2 regions of the Lentilactobacillus terminaliae genome follow, and region 1 is predicted to be linked to the other one. Evidence: predicted binding sites of a transcription regulator. Region 1 holds the regulator's gene; the other holds the start of a gene.
What was found. Region 1 encodes CtsR, which represses protease genes until heat stress. Its sites were predicted from a motif close to TTGGTCAAAAAAGGTCAAANA; they were not measured.
Positions count from the first base shown of each region.

Region 1 (11,584 bases):
CCGTTGGTTCCAGGTGGTCAGGCATATAATGCAATCAAGAGTTTTGCGACTGGCCATTATCAAGCTGCATTTTCATATTTGTCTGAAGTTATTTGGATAGCGGGAGCAATTGCACTAGGGTTCATCGTTGCTGAATTGTGTTTGAAAATTGATAATAAGATTCGAAGAAGCATTCGCTTAAAGCGAGTTAGTCGTAAATAATTTATTAGCAAAAGGGTGAGACATTCGTCTCACTCTTTTTTTGTGTTGACGGTTTGAAAATTAGTATGTATGATATATGAGAAATCATGTTATATGGCATATAGTATTGTAGAGGTGATAGTATGGCTATTCAAATAACGTCTGAATTACTGGATGGGAGCGTGCTGGCTTTGCTCAGCAAAGCCGATTATTATGGTTATTCATTGACTCAAAAAGTGCAGGAGTACCTGCCAGTTTCTGAATCGACAATGTATCCGGTGCTCCGAAGATTAACTAAGAACAATTTTTTAGAGACCTATGATGAGCCATATCAAGGAAGAAATCGACGGTATTACAGAATTACTGATCAAGGTAGAGACCAATTTAAAAAAATAAAGGATGAATGGACAACTTTTAAAACCCAAGTTGATCTGTTAATTGGGGGGAATGATTAAGCATGGACAGATATATTGACGAGTTAACAGTATATTTACGTGATTTGAACGATGAAGAACGACAAGACGCCGTTGATTTTTATTCTGAGTATTTACAGGATGGTAATTTGACTGGTTATGATGAAGCGGTTAACGAGTTAGGACAGCCGAAACAACTGGCCAGAAAGATTTTAGCCGATTATTCAATTAAGGAAAACGATGCTGTTGCCGATAGCAAACAGGCGAACAAAAAACCTAAGTCAGATGCAAAAACTATCTGGCTAATTACCGGTGCGCTGCTATCAACGCCAGTTACGATTCCAATCGCCATTGCACTGGTAGCAACCGGAATCGGTCTTTTGATTGCAGTTCTCGGAATTGCACTTGGTTTGGCACTATTATTAATTGGTTTGTTAATCGCTGCTGCTGCATCCGTTTTTGCTGGAATTACTTTGATTCCAACTAACGGATGGATTGGAATGTACTATCTAGGAATCGGATTGGTAATCTTTGGAATCTTTACGATTGCGATTCCATTAGGGAAATGGATCGTTGATTGGATAGTGCACTTAATGTCCAAACTTTCAAAATGGGTGTACAGCAAAGTTGTTTCAAAGCGTCGAGCATAAAATGGGAGGATTTTCGATGAAAAAGACACTAATTACTGGGGTGATTCTGTTAGCTGCAGGAGCCTTGTTATTTGGAATTGGAATCGCCAAAGGGGGCAATAAGAATGTCTACTGGAAAGACGGCGGTTTTAAAATTGATGATGGCAAAAATGTGACGAAGAATTTTGCCGATGTTAATTCGATCAAACTTAGATCAGAAGACCCTGTCATTATTAAAAGGGGTTCTGTGAGGCACGTGCGAGTTAATTATTATACAAGCACACAGGTTCATAAAAATGTCGCCCAAAAAACTTTGGAAATTAACGACAACGATAACGAAAAATATTCCACTGGATTTGAAATACGGCCTGGAGTGGATAACCATAAAACTTTGGTCCAAATTACAGTCCCAGAGAAGATGGTCCTAAAATCTGTATCAGGAGTTTCGACTGATTCGATTTCGTTAAAAGATTTAAATATTAACCGAGTTAATATTGGCGGTGACGCTAAAATTACTTTGAATAAGGTGAATGTTAAACAAAAGTTGTCTTTTGCTAACGGCAGTGACTTGAACTTGATTCGGACAACTGCACCGATGCTTACAACGAATATGACGTACGGTAATATTTACGCGGAAAATAGCAAGTTTACTAGCAAAAATAGTTCATTGACCTCTAAGAGCGGGAATGTTGATATCAAACAATCGACATTCAGAAGCCTTCGAGTATCAAGTACCGACGGTGATATCACGATCAATAAGGTTAATCCTGGTAGAAAAATATCTGCTAGTTCTAATGAAGGTGATATTTTAGTTGTCGGCGCAAGCCCTAAACAAATTAATGTTAATGCAGCCAGTTCCACAGGCCATTTGTTTATTTTTGGTAAACAGAATGGCCATCACCAGAGTGAATACGCAAAAAGCTCATACAATTTAACTTCTGATAATGGTGATGTCACAGTTAAAAAATAATTTAAGCTGATTTAGTTTATGTGGTTTAAGATGCCTGTTTATTTTTAGTTGATTTAATTATAAAGTGATAAAGTTCATTTTGAATTTGACTAAAACTCGTGCTAACTGTGATATACTCAATTTTAGTATTAAGTTAAGAGAGGATTGTTTTTAAATGTATGACGAAGATTATATGTTTATCGAACCTGATCATAATCGATGGGCTAAGTTAATTGTTAGCTTTTTGTTAACAGCATTTATCACAGTTTCAGTATCAATGAATTTTGATTATCTTCAATTTATTGACTCAATGATCACCACGGCAATTCAAGGCAAAGCAGTTAGTCAACCCTTGGAAGGCTTTTATACACTGATTTCGTTTATTGCCAGTCCGAAGTTGGATATTTTTTGGATTTTAGTAATCGCATTCTTCTTATGGGGCTTCAAATACAAGATTCCAGCACTGTTTTCTATCATCACTCTACTTGGTGCTGATGTAATTGGATTCTTGATCAAGAACGTTGTCAAACGTGATCGACCACCGTTACATATGGCTTCTGATGATGGATACAGTTTCCCAAGTGGGCATGTGCTAGGTGCGTTTATTGTAATTGCGATTATCTGGATTTTCGTGGTGCCAATTATTGGTAATGCGACACTGAGAATCGTAGTGAGAACCTTGTTGATTATTGGATTAGCATTGGTCATGTTTTCACGAGTGTATTTAAATGCCCATTACCCAACAGATACTATTGGAGCTGCTTTTGTGGCATATACTTGGTTACAGTTAGCTGAGATATTGTACGCAATGTATGCTCCTAGACTAAAACAAATTAATTTTCTTTCGAATTCAATTATCTAAAAGAGGCGGATACCGTCTCTTTTTTTATAGGAGTGAGATCATCAATGGTTGCTGAATTTCAATTTAATAATCTTTTAGTCAGACCGATGCATGACAAGGATCAAGAGGCAGTGATAGCTTTGCGCAGTGAGAAAGAAATTATGGCAGGATTAGGTGAGTCCAGTGGACAGTACTCCCAAGCAGAATTTTTATTGGAGCTGGCTAATTCAGATGAGTATGTGATCACGTCATCAGCGCATGTGATTGGTGGAGTGATGTTAAATGAAATGGCTGCTAGTGATGGAGAAATTGACTTAACAGGTCGAGAATTCAGTTATTACTTGTCGCCTTTATATTGGGGACAAGGAATTATGACTAACGTCTTGAAGAAATTGATCGATTGGATTTTAGATGATGGGATCGACCATTTACAAGCTGAAGTATTTGTGAATAATCAGCGTTCGATGAACTTATTGAAACGGATTGGATTTACTAAAGATATAGAATTGTTTGATCCGATATCTCAAAAAAATAAGGCCATTTGGTCATTTTCAGCATTAAATGAGTAGATTCATTACTGAAAGCTTGATTAAATTTGTCAAAACTTGATTTAAGTAGTAGACTCATCCTTGTAATAAAATTTAATAATAAATATTCGAAGTAGAGGCGCGAACATTAAGAGTAACTTTCAGGAGCTGGAATAGAAGCGATGACTGAAAGTGAAAGGGATGTTCGCCGAAATTGATAATTGTCTTTCCATTTATCAATTGGGGCTTAACTCAATAAGTTAAGAACTGTCGTAGTTTTGATACTACGGGGTGCTATCAAGATGTTGAAATTAAGGGACCTTCTTCAATATTCTTGAGGAAGGTCTTTTTTGTACTTGAAACTCTATGATACTTTGAAGGATTGGGAGAGAGTTTTTATGAGTGATAATGCTAATGATCAGGTTCAACGGGGGTTAAAGTCACGACATGTGTCGATGATCGCTCTAGGAGGATGTATTGGAACTGGATTGTTTGTTGCCAGTGGTTCGGCAATTAGTGTTGCGGGGCCTGGAGGCGCATTGGTAGCCTACGGTTTGATGGGGATGATGGTTTATTTCCTAATGACTAGTCTGGGTGAAATGGCCACCAACATGCCGATTTCAGGTTCTTTTGCCGCTTATTCTGCCAAGTATGTTGATCCAGCATTGGGATTTGCCATGGGCTGGAATTATTGGTTTAACTGGGCAATTACTGTTGCAGTCGATGTTAGTACCGTAGCGTTAGTTATGAAGTTTTGGTTGCCAAATGTGCCTTCCTGGATTTGGAGTGGGGTAGCATTAGCGCTGATTTTCTTGATCAACGCAATGTCGGTTAAAACGTTTGGTGAAACTGAATTTTGGATGTCATTGATCAAAGTGGTCACGATTATTATCTTTTTGGTAATTGGATTATTAACTATTTTTGGTATTATGGGTGGCCATTTTATCGGCCTTAGAAACTTTTCAATTAAAGATGCCCCATTTGTTGGCGGAATTCCACCAATCATTTCCGTTTTCGTAGTTGCTGGTTTTTCATTTCAAGGAACTGAATTAGTTGGTATTACTGCTGGTGAATCACAAGATCCGTCACACAGTGTTCCTAAGGCCATCAATGAAGTTTTCTGGAGAATCATTTTGTTCTATATTTTAGCCATTGCTGTGATCGCTGCTATCTTGCCATACACTAGCCACTCACTATTAGGTTCTAGTGCTAGTGATATTGCCATCAGTCCATTTACGTTAGTATTTCAACGGGCTGGTTTAGCAGCAGCGGCCAGTGTCATGAATGCAGTTATCTTAACTTCCGTTATTTCTTCCGCTAATTCCGGAATGTATGCCTCAACTAGAATGCTCTACTCACTTTCAAATAGTGGTTATGCACCAAAAACTCTTGGTAAGACTGGTTCAAATGGTATTCCTTACAACGCTTTGTTGGTGACAACATTCGTTTCACTATTGACATTTGTTTCTAGTATTGCCGGACCACAAATTTACATGTGGTTAGTTGCCGCATCAGGATTAACTGGATTTATTGCTTGGTTTGGAATCGCGATTTCACATTATCGATTTAGACGAGCATTCATCAAGCAAGGACATGATTTATCTGAATTGAAGTATCATGCTAAGTGGTTCCCATTTGGTCCAGTACTATGTTTGATTTTGTGTTTATTAGTTATTATTGGTCAAAATCCACAAGCATTTGCTAACTTTGATTGGACGCAGATTTTGGTCACATATATGAGTGTTCCATTAGTGGTCATTCTATATTTGGTATACAAAATCAAGCATCACACGAAGCTTATTCCACTAGATAAGGTTGATGTTAGTCCATCACATGAAGAACAAAACCTTTCAGAATTAAACAATGAAAATTAATTAATTGTTAAAACTGGTCTATTCCATATTGGAATAGGCCTTTTTTAATTTATAGGTTGTTGTGATTGACGTTTGGAATCTCATTATGTATTATTAGTAACAATTGGTATATATAATAATGAAAGCGGGGATGTATATGAAAAAGTATATTTCAAAAGGTAAGTACGATCGCATGTTGAAACTTACCAACGATAATGGGGTAATTGATGCTCTGGCAATTGATCAACGAGGATCACTAGTTAAGGCAACACAAAAGGCCGCTGAAGAAGCAGGCAAAACATGGTCCATGGACATGGTCTATGATTTTAAGGAGATAGTTTCGAAATATCTAAGTCCTTTGAGTTCGGCAATTCTCTTGGATGAACAGATGGGCTTTAAGGGTATTCAAACCAAGTCAGCTGATACTGGTTTAATCATGTCTTATGAAAAAACTGGCTATGATGCAGACACTCCAGGTCGCCAACCAGCTTTGATACCAGAACAATCGGCTCAGATTATGATTGAAAAAGGTGCCGATGCTCTTAAGGTGTTGGTATATTACAATCCTAATGATCCTGATGAAGTCAATGACGCTAAGCGAGCATTTGCTGAACGGTATGGCACTGAAGCTATGGCTGCCGAAGTACCAACGTTCTTTGAAGTGGTTACTTATGATGACAGATTTGCACCAGACTCACTAGAATTCGCTAAGATCAAGCCTGAGTTGGTTATCAAATCTATCAAAGAATTTACACAAGATAAGTACCACATTGACGTTTTAAAAATGGAAGTTCCGTTCAATCCGAAGTACGTTAAGGAATGGAATTCAGACCTAACTGAAGCAGCTTATGCTGAAACTGAAGCCCAAGAATATTTAAAAACTATGGGTGAGGCTGCCACCAGACCATTTATTTTCTTGAGTGCTGGTGTCCCAATGGCAACATTCCAAAGAGAGCTCAAGCTTGCTGGCAAAGCTAACGTACCGTTCTCTGGTGTTTTAAGTGGTCGGGCAACTTGGATCGACGGAATTGAGATCTTTGTTAAAGAGGGTTCAGATGCCTTGATTGAATGGCTTAAGGATCAAGGAACTAAAAACATTACGGGATTAACTTCGATTCTTAACGAAACAGCTATCCCTTGGTATGAAGTATATGGTGGCAAAGACAATCTTGAGATAGTTGAATCTGAGGGCTTAAAATAAGTTACTACTAGATATTGATAACCACATTTGAAGATAGTACAATATATAGTGTTAATTAATAATATCAAATGAGGGGTACTAATAATGCTAGTATTAGCTGGAACCATCGGAGCAGGGAAGACATCTCTGACACAAATGTTGTCAGATCATCTCAGCACACCTGCTTATTACGAGTCTGTTGATAATAATAAAATCTTGCCACTGTTTTATGAGAATCCTAAGAAGTATGCATTCCTACTTCAAATCGATTTCTTAAATCGTCGTATGGATGACATTAAACAGGCTTGGAAGGTCGGTCAAAGTGTAATGGATCGTTCGATTTTCGAAGATTCATTACTATTTCATTTGAATGCAGACTTGGGTCGTTCAACTGATACTGAAGTACAAATTTATGATTCGTTGCTTCAAAATATGATGCAAGAAATGCCTAGTTCAGAGCATTCTAAAAATCCTGATTTATTGATTCATATCAACATTTCGTTTGACACCATGCTTGAAAGAATCAAGAAACGTGGCCGTCCATACGAACAAATCGATACTGATCCTAGCTTGTTTGAATACTATAAAGATTTGAATTCTAGATATTCTAGTTGGTATGATAGCTATGATAAATCACCAAAAATTCAAATTGATGGTGATCGTTACGACTTTGTCGAAAGTGAAAGCGATCGTAAACAAGTTATTAGTTTGATCGATGATAAAATCAATGAATTAGCCATTTAATGATTGCAGTCTAGTCTTTGATTGGTTATACTTTAGTCAATAAAAACGTTTCGTACCTTTAAGTAGATTTCAGAGAGACAATGGTTGGTGAGAATTGTCATCGAAAATTCCAGTACGAGTAAACGGGCAGGTAATGCTGCACGGTTGTATACCGTTACCATACTTAGAGTGTTTAGTCTTAATATGGACTAAAAACATGGGTGGCACCGCGAAAAGGATCCTTCGTCCCAATGACGAGGGGTCCTTTTTTATACTTTCGGAGGGATGGATATAATATGTTAGATATTAAGTTGATTAGAAAAGATCCACAATTTTTTAAAGATAAGTTGGCAACCAGAAACATCAAACCAGAAAAGATTGATGAGTTATTAACTTATGATGCCAAACGTAGAGAGTTGATCGTTCAGTCAGAATCACTCAAAGCTAAACGAAATGAAGTATCAGAACAAATTTCTCAACTTAAGAGAAATAAAGAAGATGCTTCATCTGCTATTAATGACATGAAAGAAGTTGGGGCTGAAATCAAGGGCCTCGATGAACAACTTCGTCAAATCGAAGCTGATCAAAATGATTTGATTGCGCACTTACCTAACGTGCCTGCTGATGATGTTCCAGTTAGTTTGACTGAAGAAGGTTCTGTGGAACTTAGAAAAGTTGGCGAAATTCCTAGCTATGATTTTGTGCCAAAAGAACATTTTGAAATTGGTGAAGATCTCGGCATTTTAGATTTCGAACGCGCAGCTAAGGTTTCTGGTAGTCGATTTGTATACTATGTTGGTGATGGTGCTTTACTTGAACGTGCCGTTTATAATTTCTTCCTTGATGAAAATACCAAGGCTGGATACCAAGAAATGCTAACACCATACATGGTTGGTGAAGATGCAATGTTTGGTACAGGTCAATTTCCAAAGTTTAAGGAAAATAAATCTGGTTACGAAACTATGGATGGTGATCGTGAGTACACACTTATTCCAACCGCTGAAGTTCCATTGGTTAATTACCATCGAGAAGAAGTTTTACCTGCTGATAAACTTCCTATGTCATTAACTGCATTGTCACCAGCATTCCGTTCTGAAGCTGGTAGTGCTGGTAAAGACACTAGAGGATTGATCAGACTTCATCAATTCAATAAGGTAGAAATGGTCAAGTTCACGAAACCAGAACAATCATGGGATGCTCTTGAAGATTTAACTCATCAAGCAGAATCGTTACTTCAAAAATTAGGCTTGGCATATCACGTAATCACGCTCACAACTAGTGATATGAGTTTCACTGCTGCCAAAACTAATGATTTGGAAGTTTGGTTCCCAGCCCAAAATCGTTACCGTGAAATCTCTAGTTGTTCAAATACAACGGATTTCCAAGCTCGTCGTGCACACATCCAATATCGAGATGAAGACGGCAAACTTCAATTTATTCACACTTTGAATGGATCTGGACTTGCAGTAGGACGCGCAGTTGCCGCTATTTTGGAAAACTATCAAAATGCTGACGGAACTGTCACAGTACCAGATGTCTTAGTTCCTTACATGCATGGAAAAACAAAAATTGAAAAGCAAAATTAAAGTATGCTAAAGCGTTGATCAATAAGGGGTTATCCGTTGTTGATCGGCGCTTTTTGTATGTCTAGGGAGGTTTTTAAACGGTGCCGAAGCATCAAAGAGTGAATAAAAAATCAAAAAAATTAAAAAAAGGCTTTCCTTAACTAGCAGGATACGCTATAATAATTCTTGTCGAAAAATTGGAATCGCGACTTGATAAATTGTTTTAAATTAGTTATTGACGCTGTTTACAAGCGATGATATAATTTAATAGTTGCGTTGATGAGATGTCTCTATCATCCATTTTTAAAACGTATCATGGAGGATTAGCTCAGCTGGGAGAGCATCTGCCTTACAAGCAGGAGGTCACAGGTTCGATCCCTGTATCCTCCATATGAGCCGTTAGCTCAGTTGGTAGAGCATCTGACTTTTAATCAGAGGGTCGGCAGTTCGAGACTGCCACGGCTCATTGCCGGTTTTTCGAAGTATGCGGGCGTGGCGGAACTGGCAGACGCGCTAGATTTAGGTTCTAGTGTCTATTGACGTGGGGGTTCGAATCCCTTCGCCCGCAGTTGTTCCATTTTTTATGCCGACTTAGCTCAGTTGGTTAGAGCGCTTCACTAGTAATGAAGAGGTCGGGCGTTCGAATCGTCTAGTCGGCATTTTGCGGAAGTAGTTCAGTGGTAGAACATCACCTTGCCATGGTGGGGGTCGCGGGTTCGAATCCCGTCTTCCGCTTCCGTCCTTCGACGGTAGCAACTTACATTTATATATTTATTTTGCACCCATAGCGCAACTGGATAGAGTGTCTGACTACGAATCAGAAGGTTGTAGGTTCGACTCCTACTGGGTGCATTTTTTATACCGTTTTTTAGGTATATTTCGGGAAGTAGCTCAGCTTGGTAGAGCACCTGGTTTGGGACCAGGGGGTCGCAGGTTCGAATCCTGTCTTCCCGATAGTGCATAAGTCAACCTGAACAGATTGAATTGATCTTGATGGTTGTTAATACGAACAGGACATGAGGCTTTAAGCCTTGTGTCCTGTTTCCTTTTTTGCTTAAATTAGAGATATATGATTGTGCTACTACAATAGGTAGTGATTAAATATTTTTAGTTTACGGGAAGTAGCTCAGCTTGGTAGAGCACTACGTTCGGGACGTAGGGGTCGCAAGTTCAAATCTTGTTTTCCCGATTTTTTAGTTTGAGAGATATTAATTGCAATTTGAATCTGAGTTTGTATAATAATAGTCAGTATTAGTCAAAGATTGGGTGATTATATGGCTGACGAAAACATTTCAGATTTGATTGAGAAGTATTTGAAAAAGATTCTAGCGGAAAATGAGACTGTAAAGATTCGTCGCTCGGAAATCGCCGGTTTATTTGACGTTGTACCTTCACAAATAAACTATGTGATTAATACACGATTTACTATTCAAAATGGTTATATCGTTGAGAGTAAACGTGGCGGTGGGGGTTACATTCGAATCGAAAAGGTTAATCTGCTAGATGACATTGATATTTTAGATTCATTAATTAACGCAATTGGCAACGGAATCTCTAAAAGAGATAGTGAAACGATCGTTTCCACGTTATATAATAATGAATTAATCAATCGTAAAGAGGCAACTATAATCCTCTCTGCGATCGATAAGAGTGCAATTGACTTGAACAATAGTGAATTAACGGATATACTTCGAGCCAATATAATGATTTCTATTTTAAATCGGCTCAAGTATGACCGCTAGAAAGCGAGGGTATTTATGGATAATTTATTCACACCAAGCGCAAAGAACGTTCTTTCTATAGCTCAACAGCAGGCAAAGCGTTTCAAACACCAAGCAATTGGAACGGAACACTTGCTATTAGGATTGTTAATGGAAACAAATGGGATTGCTTACAAGGCACTTTCTCAGTTTTCAGTGACATCTGAAGATATTGCTGAAGAAGTAGAACGATTTGCTGGATATGGTACTTTAAAGAATCTTGATTCGAATGATTATTTACCGTACTCTCCGAAGGCCAAAGAGGTTCTGGCTCAGGCCGGTGATTTTGCAAAAAGAAATGGCGTTCCGAAGGTTGGAACTGAACATATCTTACTAGCATTGTTGACAGATGAAGAAGCACTTTCTTCAAGAATTCTGACTAATCTGGGATTAGATTTAGCGCAAATTAGAAAAGTAACTTTACGTAAAATGGGAGTAAGTGGTAATTCGATGTCTCCTAACAATAAAAATAATCGTCGTCAAAATGGGCAATCTTCTAATAAACAAGATGGTTCTGCGACACCTACCATTGATTCATTAGCACGTGATTTAACTGAATTAGCACGTGAAGACAAGCTAGATCCTACAATTGGTAGAGATTTAGAAGTTAAGCGAGTTATTCAAATTCTTGCCCGTAGAACCAAAAATAATCCAGTGTTGATCGGTGAACCAGGAGTTGGTAAAACTGCGATTGCTGAAGGACTTGCTCAAAAAATTGTCAATGGTGAAGTGCCGTCTGATATGACAGACAAACGATTGATGATGTTAGACATGGGTTCTTTAGTGGCTGGAACTAAGTACCGTGGTGAGTTTGAAGATCGTTTAAAGAAAGTTATTGAAGAAATTTATCAAGATGGACAAATTATTTTATTCATCGATGAATTGCACACATTGATTGGTGCTGGTGGTGCTGAAGGTGCTATCGATGCATCTAATATTTTGAAACCTGCCTTGGCGCGTGGTG
Region 1 is NZ_CP168151.1:520,708-532,291, forward strand. Features, by position in the region: gene O0236_RS02485 (threonine/serine exporter family protein) at 1-201, shown strand, start outside; gene O0236_RS02490 (PadR family transcriptional regulator) at 324-635, shown strand; gene O0236_RS02495 (DUF1700 domain-containing protein) at 638-1,243, shown strand; gene O0236_RS02500 (DUF4097 family beta strand repeat-containing protein) at 1,260-2,192, shown strand; gene O0236_RS02505 (phosphatase PAP2 family protein) at 2,347-3,033, shown strand; gene O0236_RS02510 (GNAT family N-acetyltransferase) at 3,078-3,581, shown strand; lysine riboswitch at 3,666-3,844, shown strand; gene O0236_RS02515 (amino acid permease) at 3,938-5,413, shown strand; gene O0236_RS02520 (tagatose 1,6-diphosphate aldolase) at 5,550-6,593, shown strand; gene O0236_RS02525 (deoxynucleoside kinase) at 6,678-7,316, shown strand; T-box leader at 7,356-7,549, shown strand; gene serS (serine--tRNA ligase) at 7,592-8,881, shown strand; tRNA gene O0236_RS02535 (tRNA-Val) at 9,178-9,250, shown strand; tRNA gene O0236_RS02540 (tRNA-Lys) at 9,254-9,326, shown strand; tRNA gene O0236_RS02545 (tRNA-Leu) at 9,347-9,428, shown strand; tRNA gene O0236_RS02550 (tRNA-Thr) at 9,446-9,519, shown strand; tRNA gene O0236_RS02555 (tRNA-Gly) at 9,524-9,595, shown strand; tRNA gene O0236_RS02560 (tRNA-Arg) at 9,639-9,712, shown strand; tRNA gene O0236_RS02565 (tRNA-Pro) at 9,741-9,814, shown strand; tRNA gene O0236_RS02570 (tRNA-Pro) at 9,976-10,049, shown strand; gene O0236_RS02575 (CtsR family transcriptional regulator) at 10,135-10,602, shown strand; gene O0236_RS02580 (ATP-dependent Clp protease ATP-binding subunit) at 10,618-11,584, shown strand, end outside.

Region 2 (11,584 bases), 280 kb from region 1:
GCTGATAAAAAATAATTAAAACAATTTGCTTTACATACTTACCTTTTGATAGTAAATTGTATGGCAGAGACTTTTAAGGAGGATCCGTTATGACCAAAAGTTATGATGTTGTAGTGATTGGTGCCGGACCTGGTGGAATGACAGCTGCACTATATGCTTCTAGAGCGAACTTGTCTGTGGCAATGATCGACAGAGGTATTTATGGTGGCCAGATGAATAATACCGCCGAGATTGAGAACTACCCTGGTTTTAAATCAATTATGGGTCCTGATTTGGCTCAACAAATGTATGATGGTTCAATTAACTTTGGAGCAGAATACGTTTATGGAGCCGTTGAAGAGATTGTCGATAATGGTGATACCAAGACAATCAAGACTGATAGTGAAGAAATCGAAGCTAAAGTAGTCATTATCGGTACTGGTTCTGAATATAAAAAATTAGGCGTTCCTGGTGAAAAAGAATACGGTGGCAAGGGTGTATCATACTGTGCTGTCTGTGATGGAGCGTTCTTTAAGAACAAGGATGTTGTCGTTGTTGGTGGTGGAGATTCTGCAATTGAAGAAGGTTCATACCTTTCAGGAATCGTAAATAACGTTAAGGTTATTCATCGTCGTGACACATTGCGTGCTCAAAAGATTATTCAAGATCGTGCATTCAAAAACGAAAAGATGGATTTTGTTTGGAATACCAACGTTGTTGAAGTTCTTGGTGATGGCAGCAAGGTTACTGGTGTTAAGGTTAGAAATAACCAAACTAACGAAGAGTCTGTAGTGGAAACTTCAGGTGTTTTCATTTATGTTGGTTTGCTACCAATGACTGAACCATTCAAGAGTCTAAACATTACTGATGTATCCGGTTGGATCATTACTAATGATAAGATGGAGACTTCGGTTCCAGGAATTTACGCAATTGGTGATGTTCGTCAAAAGGATCTTCGTCAGATCACTACTGCTGTTGGTGAAGGTGGAATTGCTGGTCAACAAGCTTTCAAGTATGTTGAAGCATTAAACTCTAAAACTCCAGTAACTGACTAAGAAAAAAAATATAACCGAATAAATTGGCGAAAGTATGTTCGTATGGTAAAATACTTTTGTTAGTAAGGCTGACACAAAACATAGTTTTGCTGCAGCCTTTTTATTTGCGATTGGTATATTATTAATAAATCAACTGGGGTTAGCTGATTGGAGGAATGAAGTTTGATCGAAAGAAAAGAAGACAACAAATTTGATTTGGTTTCTCAATACAAACCAACTGGTGATCAGCCAGGTGCAATTAAAGAATTAGTTAATGGCATCGAAAGTGGTGAAAAAGCACAGATACTAATGGGGGCCACTGGGACTGGAAAAACTTTTACGATTTCAAACGTAATTTCTCAGGTCAACAAGCCAACCCTAGTGCTATCTCATAACAAGACTTTAGCTGGTCAATTATATAGTGAGTTCAAAGAATTCTTCCCTAATAATGCGGTAGAATATTTTGTTAGTTATTATGATTATTACCAACCTGAAGCATATGTGCCATCTAGTGACACTTATATTGAAAAAGATTCTGCCATCAATGATGAAATTGATAAGCTTCGACATTCAGCAACCAGTTCGCTTCTTGAACGAAATGATGTCATCGTCGTGGCATCAGTATCTTCTATTTTTGGTTTAGGAAGTCCAACAGAATATAGTAATCAAGTGGTTTCACTCCGAGTGGGGCAAACTTTGGAACGAGACGCACTGTTACGACAGTTAGTGTCGATTCAATTTGATCGCAACGACATTGATTTTCAACGTGGTCGGTTTAGGGTTCACGGGGACGTTGTTGAAGTATTCCCTGCGTCACGGGATGATCATGCATTAAGAATTGAATTCTTCGGTGATGAAATCGATCGAATTCGTGAGGTCGATACATTAACTGGTGAAGTAATCGGTGATCGAGAACATGTCGCAATCTTCCCAGCGACCCACTTCTTGACGAACGATGACATCATGAACCAAGCTTTACCAGAGATCAAAGAAGAGCTTGATGCACGAGTTAAGGAGTTTGAAGCTGAGGGTAAGTTATTGGAAGCCCAAAGATTAAAGCAACGAACAACTTATGATATTGAAATGATGAAAGAAATGGGTTATACGAGCGGAATCGAAAACTATTCACGATTCATGGATAGACGTAAACCCGGTCAACCACCATTTACATTATTAGATTTCTTCCCTAAAGATTTCTTGTTAGTAGTTGATGAGTCTCACCAAACTATGCCACAAGTTCGCGGGATGTATAACGGTGACCGTGCTAGAAAGCAACAATTGATCGATTATGGATTCAGATTGCCATCTGCACTAGATAACCGACCATTACAACTTGATGAGTTTGAAAAACACGTTAACCAAGTTGTTTACATGTCAGCTACTCCTGGTCCTTATGAGATGGAACAGACTGACAAAGTCGTTCAACAAATTATTCGACCAACTGGCTTATTGGATCCAACAATTGACGTTCGGCCAATTATGGGTCAGATGGATGACTTAGTGGGTGAGATCAATAAACGTATTGAGCGCAAGGAACGAGTCTTTGTCACTACTTTGACTAAAAAGATGGCCGAAGATTTAACTGATTATCTTAAAGATTTAGGAATTAAGGTTAAATATCTGCATTCTGATATCAAGACGCTTGAACGAACTCAAATTATTCGTGACTTACGACTTGGTAAGTTTGACGTTCTAGTTGGTATCAATTTGTTGCGTGAAGGAATTGATGTTCCAGAAGTTTCATTGGTTGCAATCTTGGATGCTGATAAGGAAGGGTTCCTTCGTAATGAACGTTCATTGATTCAGACCATTGGTCGGGCATCTCGTAACGAACACGGAGCCGTGGTTATGTATGCTGATAGGATCACTGATTCAATGAAAGCTGCCATTGATGAGACGCAACGACGTCGAGATATTCAGATTAAGTACAATGAAGAACACGGCATTACACCACACACAATCAAGAAAGAAATTCGTGGTCTGATCACATCAACTGTTAAGACAGATGATAGCGGTGAAAAAGATGACTTTGTTGAAAGTGATTTCCAACAAATGTCGCCTAAGGATCAAAAAGCAATGATTGCTCGACTTGAGGACGAAATGCGTAATGCCGCTAAGTCATTAGACTTCGAACAAGCCGCCACTCTAAGAGATACCGTGATTGAATTAAAAGGCGAAATGGATTAAAGAGGGATATAAATTGGCAAATGACAAGATAGTTATACGTGGGGCTAGGGCCCATAATTTAAAAAATATTGATGTGTCCATCCCTAAGAATAAATTAGTCGTTATGACTGGTTTGTCAGGTTCTGGTAAAAGTTCTCTGGCGTTCGACACATTATATGCTGAAGGACAACGGCGTTATGTTGAGAGTCTCTCCTCGTACGCTCGTCAGTTCTTAGGCCAAATGGATAAACCAGATGTGGACTCAATTGATGGGCTCAGTCCAGCCATCTCTATTGACCAAAAAACCACCTCTAAGAATCCACGTTCAACAGTTGGAACGGTTACTGAAATCAATGATTACCTTAGATTGCTCTGGGCTAGAGTCGGGACACCTATTTGTCCAAATGATGGTACTGTGATTTCTAGTCAATCTGTTGATCAGATGATTCAACAAATTATGCAATTACCTGAACGGACTAGACTACAGATTTTTTCACCAGTTGTCCGGGGCAAAAAAGGTGAACATAAAAAGGTCTTTGAAAAAATCAAACGTGAAGGATTCGTTCGGGTCCAAGTCGACGGCGAAAATTATGATATCGACGACGATATTGAGCTAGATAAGAACAAGCAACACGATATCAACATCATTATTGACCGAATCGTGGTTAAAGATGGTATCAATAATCGGTTGTCTGATTCACTAGAAGCTGCACTTAGATTATCTGGTGGTTACGCGGTTGCTGACTTCTTAGGCGAACGAGATCCACTAATGTTTTCTGAACACTATGCTTGTCCAGTCTGTGGATTCACTGTGGGCGAGTTGGAACCTAGATTATTTTCTTTTAACTCACCATTGGGCGCTTGTCCTGATTGTGATGGTTTAGGGATGAAGTTGGAAGTAGATCCTGACTTGATCGTCCCAGATCAGACTAAGACATTGAACGAAGGAGCACTTGTTCCTTGGAGTTCATCTAACTCTAAGTACTATCCCAACATGTTGGAACAAGTTTGTTCCGCTGAAAAAATCGACATGGACACTCCATTCAATAAGTTATCTAAAAAAGAACGCGATTTATTATTATTCGGTTCTAAAAAATCGAAGATCTATCATTTCCACTTGAGCAGTGACTTCGGTGGTATCAGAGACGTTGACGGTCCTTTTGAAGGTGTCGTTAATAACGTCGAACGTCGTTACAACAGTACTTCAAGTGACTTTGTTCGTGGCCAATTAGGTTCATACATGACCGAATTAACTTGTGCTACTTGTCACGGTATGCGATTAAACCGTAAGGCCTTGGCCGTTAAAGTTGATGGTCGCAACATCGCTGAAATTTCTGAATTAAACGTCGGTAGAGAATTAACATTCTTCAACGAAGTTAAATTTGGCGAACAAAGCACGATGATTGCTAAACCAATCATAAAAGAAATTGGTGACCGACTGACCTTCTTGCAAAACGTTGGTTTGGATTATTTAACATTGTCTAGATCCGCCAGAACTCTTTCTGGTGGGGAAGCTCAACGAATTAGATTAGCAACTCAGATTGGTTCTAATTTGTCTGGTGTCTTGTATATCTTGGATGAACCTTCAATTGGTTTACATCAACGCGATAATGATCGATTGATCCAATCATTAAAGAACATGCGTGACCTTGGCAATACGCTTGTCGTGGTTGAACATGATGAGGACACTATGCGGTCAGCTGATTATATCGTTGATATCGGACCAGGCGCTGGAGCCGCCGGTGGTGAAGTAATGGCCGCCGGAACACCTAAGCAAGTTGAACGTTCTAAGAAATCAATCACTGGTCAATACTTGGCCGGCAAACGATTTATTCCCGTACCAACCGAACGTCGGAGTGGTAATGGCCAATCAATTACCGTTGTCGGTGCCAGTGAGAATAACTTGAAGGACATCACGGTTGATTTTCCACTGGGAGAATTAGTCGTTGTGACTGGTGTGTCAGGTTCTGGTAAATCAACATTAGTTAATGATATTTTGAAGAAGGCATTGGCTCAAAAGATCAATCGTAATTCTGAAAAGCCCGGTTCGTATGAAGAAATTAAGGGTTATGAAAATATCGAAAAAATCGTTAATATAGATCAAACCCCAATCGGTAGAACTCCTAGAAGTAATCCTGCCACTTATACTGGTGTCTTTGATGATATTCGTGATTTATTTGCTAGCACCAATGATGCTAAGCTAAGAGGTTTCAAAAAAGGGCGCTTTAGCTTCAACGTTAAGGGTGGTCGTTGTGAGACTTGTCGAGGCGATGGTATCATTAAGATTGAAATGAACTTTTTACCTGACGTGTACGTTCCATGTGAAGTTTGTCATGGTAAGCGATACAATGCTGAAACTCTTGAAGTTGAATATAAGGGCAAGAGTATCGCCGACGTCTTAGACATGACAGTTGAAGAAGCGCTTGATTTCTTCAGTGCCATTCCTAAGATTCAAAGAAAGCTCCAAACTATTAAAGATGTTGGCTTAGGATATGTGCCACTGGGACAATCCGCAACCACACTTTCAGGTGGGGAAGCTCAACGAATGAAGTTAGCTTCTGAGTTGCACAAGAAGTCTTCAGGCAAGAACTTCTATATTCTTGATGAACCAACCACTGGTTTGCATACCGAGGATATTCGTAAGTTATTGGGTGTTTTACAACAACTAGTTGATCAAGGTAACACTGTTTTGATCATCGAACATAATTTGGATGTGATTAAGAGTGCTGATCAATTGATCGACCTTGGTCCTGAAGGTGGCGACGGTGGAGGACAGGTCATTGCGACTGGTACTCCAGAACAAGTTGCTGAAGCAAAGAAGAGCTATACTGGTCAGTATCTAAAACCAGTTTTAGAGCGGGACAAACAATTAGAAGAACAGACTAAATAAAAAATAAGTTAATGGCTTTTGTAGAGAGTCATTAACTTATTTTTTTGGTTTTATGTAAATAATGATGAATTAGTTTAAAATGAAACGCCCGGTATGTTATACTCAAGTAAGTTTTTACACGGAAGGAAATAATTATGGCAGTCAGAAATCGATTTGTAATCATTACTGGGATGAGTGGTGCCGGTAAGACCGTTGTTGCCCAAAGTTTTGAAGACTTGGGTTACTTCGTTGTTGATAACATGCCACCAACTCTGTTACCTAAATTTATGAATATCATTCGTAGTGAACGTGATATCGATCGGATTGCATTAGTCGTCGATTTACGATCACAAGTTTTTTATGACGAAATCTTAGCAATGAATCAATCCTTAAAGGATGATAAAAACAATGATGTTGATCTAGTATTCCTAGACGCATCAGATACCAAGTTAGTTTCAAGATATAAAGAAACCCGTCGTTCACATCCCCTTGCACGAAATGGGCGGACAATCGACGGTATTAAAGAAGAGCGAACTTTATTAAGTAGTGTTCGCGAAGCGGCCGACTTAGTTGTCGACACCACTAATTTATCCCCAAGAAAATTACGAGAAGAAATCTTCCATAGTTATTCAATTGATGATGGTAACGTGCCATTCCATATTGAAGTAATGTCATTTGGCTTTAAGTATGGTGTGCCATTGGACGCAGATATCGTTATGGATGTTCGATTCTTGCCTAATCCTTACTATGATCCTAAGATGCGCTATAAGACCGGATTGGACCAGGAAGTTAGCGACTTTGTGATGAAATCTGCTGGTGCAGAGGAATTCTACACTAAATTGCATGATTTAATAGCCTTCACCTTACCAGGCTATGAAAAAGAAGGTAAGGCCAATCTAACGATTGCAATCGGCTGTACTGGTGGTCAACACCGTTCAGTAGCTATTGCAGAAAGGTTAGCTAAGGATCTCCGCGAGAAATATACGGTCAACATTACTCACCGTGATATCGAACGGATCAAAAAGGGGGCTGAGTGATGTACAATGCATTAGTTAGTCATCGCCCTAAGGTCGTCGTGATCGGTGGAGGAACTGGCTTACCAGTTATTTTGAAAAATCTAAAGGATAAGCATGTTGATATCACTGCCGTAGTGACAGTGGCCGATGATGGTGGTTCATCTGGAATCATCAGAGATTATATTAACGTGGTGCCACCTGGAGATATTCGAAACGTAATCGCGGCGTTATCTGAGTTACCTGAAACTGAATTGGAACTCTTCCAATATCGGTTTGATAGTAAGGATTCATTCTTTGCGGGCCATGCGATCGGTAACTTGATTATCGCAGCACTTTCTGAAATGGAAGGCGGTATCTTTGATGCGGTTCAGTATTTGAGTCAGTCAATGCGGGTTAACGGTAATATTTATCCGGCCGCTAATGAACCTTTGGAGTTACATGCTGAGTTCACTGATGGCTCACAGTTACGTGGAGAATCAGAAATTACAGCTGCTGATAAGCAAATCAAACGTGTGTGGGTCACTACTCGAAATAACGATGGTGAACCTGAGGCCGTCCAAGAAGTGGTCGATGCAATTTTGAACGCCGATCAAATCGTCTTGGGACCAGGTAGTTTGTTTACTAGCATCTTGCCTAACCTGATGATCAAGAACGTCGGTGAGGCTATTTTAGAGTCTAGTGCTGACGTGGTTTATATCTGTAATATCATGACTCAAAAGGGTGAAACAGATAACTTCACTGAGGCTGATCATGTTCGTGTCCTCAATGAACATTTAGGACGGAACTTTGTCAACACGGTATTGGTCAACAATAAAAAAGTTCCTGAAGAATATATGGATTATCAAAAATGGAATGAAATCTCGCAACCTGTTAAACATGATTTCCAAGGTCTCCGAGATATGGGATGCCGAGTAGTTTCGGCAGACTTTTTGGAGTTGAAGGAGCGAGGAGCATTCCATAATGGTCAAGAAGTTGCTGATGAATTAATCAACTTAATCGGTAGGCCAAACGACTATTAATTGAAGGGAGTAATGGGAATGTCATATGCAAGTGAGGTTAAAAAAGAACTCACATCGTTAACTGTTCATCGGGATAACGCTAAGGCTGAGTTAATGGCCTTGATCAGAATGAACGGATCGATTTCAATCAAAAACCACCACTTTGTGCTTAACGTCTCATCTGAAAATCCGGCAATTGCTCGACGAATGTACCAGTTGTTAACCCAATTTTATGGGATCACTGGTGAACTTAGTGTTCGAAAGCAAATGAAGCTCAAGAAAAATAACCTGTATATCTTGCGGGTAAATGAGTCAGCTTCTAAATTATTAGATGACTTAAAAATTTTTGATGGTGTTCAACTTGTCGACCGAGTTCCCGTTGAATTACTAACGAAGGATTCGCAAATCAGATCATATCTCCGTGGGGCATTCTTAGCTGGTGGTTCAGTTAATAACCCAGAGACTTCCCGTTATCATTTAGAGATTTATTCATTGTATGAGAATCATAATGATATGATCGCCGAAATGATGCAAAAATATAATTTACCGGCCAGAACTACTAAACGTCGGAGTGGTTATATTACGTACATCAAGGAAGCTGAAAAAATCGCTGATTTCTTACAATTGATTGGTGCTACTAATTCCATGCTTAAGTTTGAAGATATTCGGATCGTCCGTGATATGCGGAACTCAGTTAATCGATTGGTCAACTGCGAGAATGCGAATATGAACAAGGTAGCTAGTGCTGCTAGTAAGCAAATCGAAAACATTAAGTTGATCGATGAGCGGGTGGGATTAGATCAGTTACCAGATAAATTAGCGCAAATTGCGCAAACTAGATTACAACATCCAGAAGTTAGTTTGAAAGAACTAGGCGAAATGGTTCCGGGCGGACCAATTTCTAAGTCAGGTGTTAATCACCGCCTAAGAAAAATTAATGAATTTGCTGAAAAATTCGTTTCTGATGAAGAAGTAGTTTAAACAAAAAAACGGGTACCGCGATAACCCATGAGGTTAAGCGGTACCTGTTTTTTTAGGAAAATAAATAATTAACTTAATTATTTTCTCTCGCTGGTTGAAGACATAATGCCATCTAGCAAACCATAATCAACGGCTTCTTGAGCTGTTAAGTAATGGTCTCGGTCAGTATCACGATTGATCTTTTCGAGAGGTTGACCAGAGTTTTCTGCCAAGATTTCATTAAGCATCTTACGTGACTTAAGGATTTCTTGTGCAGCAATTTCGATTTCAGTCTGTTGTCCTTGAGCACCACCTAATGGTTGGTGAATAAGAACTTGAGAATGAGGTAATGCGAAACGCTTGCCCTTAGTTCCTGATGAAGCCAATACGGATGCCATTGATGCAGCCATACCCATAACGATTGTTTGAACATCAGCTTTGATGAAGTTCATAGTATCGTAGATAGCCATACCAGAGGTAATAACACCACCTGGTGAGTTAATGTAAAGGTAAATATCTTTTTCAGAGTCTTGAGCATCTAAGAATAATAGTTGCGCAATGATCGCGTTAGCCATATCATCGTTAATTTCACCTGATAGCATGATAATTCTATCTTTTAATAGGCGAGAGTAAATATCATATGCACGTTCTCCGTTTGATGATTGTTCAATAACGGTTGGCACTAAGTTCATGAGAATGCCTCCTTTTTTCTTTTGTGATAGATGGTCTCTACCAAGTTCACGATACATAGTTTACTGTATTGGTCAAAAAAGGTCAAATACTTTAACTCCAAATTTTATTTACGAAGTAATTCCTTGTTGTACGAAGGCTTTAACAGGTAAATTTGACCTCAATAATGGTATACTCGAGGCAGATAATAGCAGTGGGAGGTAAGGGTATGCACAGCCATCATATTTCATTATTAACTAAAGATGCCAAGCAAAATATCGACTTTTATACTCGGGTAATGGGATTGCGATTGATCAAAAATACGGTCAATCAAGAAAACATTAAAATCAGACACTTGTTCTATGGTGATTATTTAGGGACCCCTGGTAGTGTGGTTACGTTCTTTGCGTTGCCACTATTAGGTCAGAGAACGGATGCTAAGCACTTTTTTAACGGATTCCGCTTAGCAATTCCAACGGGTAGTGCCGAATTTTGGCAGAAGCGGTTAAGTGCTGAAAACTTGGTCGTTAAGGAAATACCAGACGGATTAGCATTTAATGATCCTGAAGGAATTGAAATCGAATTAGTTGTGACTGATCGTAAACTAGTTGGTTATCAAGTAGTGCCAGATAATGGTATTCCAGCTGAATTCCAAGTCAGCAGACTGTTAGGTACTGAGTTGCATATTCCTGATCCTGATAAAACCGCATCATTCTTCCATGATTGGCTGGGATTAGTGATTACTGGTGATAATGAGGTTCAACTAGAAGATAACGAGAGCATTCGTTTATTTGCCACTGACAGTGATGATAGAACCCGATTTGGTCGGGGAAGTATCGATCATTTTGCATTGGCAGTAGCCGATACAGATGAGTTGGAGAAGTATTATCAAATTGCTAAAGAGCAACACTTAAATATTGAAGAATATATTGACCGAGGTTGGTTCAAGAGTCTCTATGTCAGAGACCCTGGTGATAATCGTATTGAGTTGGCCACATTAGGACCTGGATTCAGTCTAGATGAACCAATCCTTACCATGGGAAGCACTCTAGGCTTACCACCTGCATTTGAAGGTAATCGTCAAGAAATTATGGACTATTACGCAAAGACTGGGGTCAACTTTGCGGATAAAAATTAAATAGTAAAATAAAATCCACCTGTTGAAGGTGGATTTTTAATACTTATCTTCAATGATTTCTAAGCTACGAATCTGTTCAAGTGGAATAATGGTTGATTGACCAATTATAATTGCTTGTTCATGTTGACCGTTGATTTTACCGATGATCTCTGGAGGAACTGAACGGTCTGTGTCAGTTTCATTTATCTGGACAGAAATGGTCTTACTCTTGGTAATTGCCATTTCAATATTCTCCGCAATTTCTTCCGTGGTCATCTCAGGGGTACGTTTACGTAAGTTATTGATAGTATCTTCTTGAAGTTCTTGTTCTAGCTTTTTGGTGTGGTCGGAAAGATAGAATCCTTGCCATTTCATCATGCCACGATCATGGTACGTCCGAAAAAATTCCGATACCAAATTTGGATCGTAGTCGGGGTAATTGCTACTCATAGGAATTACCACCATTGTGACCACCAACTAAGCCAGCACGCTTGATTGCCGTTCCACCTTTTTGGAGACTTGAGAGTCTAACGAGCTTTGTAAAACCAAACTGTCTTCGGATACTATCCATAGTTTCATCAACTTTTCTAGCCTTAAAGATATCTTTGGGACTTTGAAATAAATTGAGTTGATCATAGGTATCATCGATCAAATTACCATAGGTAACACCAATATTTCTGACTACTTCGCCATGCCAATTCTCACGGAAAATGGTCATGATGTGGGCAATCAACTCTTTGGAATTATTAGTTGGTTCAATCTTCATTTGCCGACTA
Region 2 is NZ_CP168151.1:802,763-814,346, forward strand. Features, by position in the region: gene galU (UTP--glucose-1-phosphate uridylyltransferase GalU) at 1-15, shown strand, start outside; gene trxB (thioredoxin-disulfide reductase) at 90-1,034, shown strand; gene uvrB (excinuclease ABC subunit UvrB) at 1,197-3,200, shown strand; gene uvrA (excinuclease ABC subunit UvrA) at 3,214-6,069, shown strand; gene rapZ (RNase adapter RapZ) at 6,204-7,085, shown strand; gene O0236_RS04040 (gluconeogenesis factor YvcK family protein) at 7,085-8,083, shown strand; gene whiA (DNA-binding protein WhiA) at 8,102-9,043, shown strand; gene clpP (ATP-dependent Clp endopeptidase proteolytic subunit ClpP) at 9,121-9,714, opposite strand; gene O0236_RS04055 (VOC family protein) at 9,921-10,829, shown strand; gene O0236_RS04060 (hypothetical protein) at 10,866-11,258, opposite strand; gene O0236_RS04065 (DNA polymerase thumb domain-containing protein) at 11,251-11,584, opposite strand, start outside.
Region 2: clpP (ATP-dependent Clp endopeptidase proteolytic subunit ClpP) is a predicted target of CtsR. The motif match lies at 9,783-9,803, and genes of this name have one in related genera.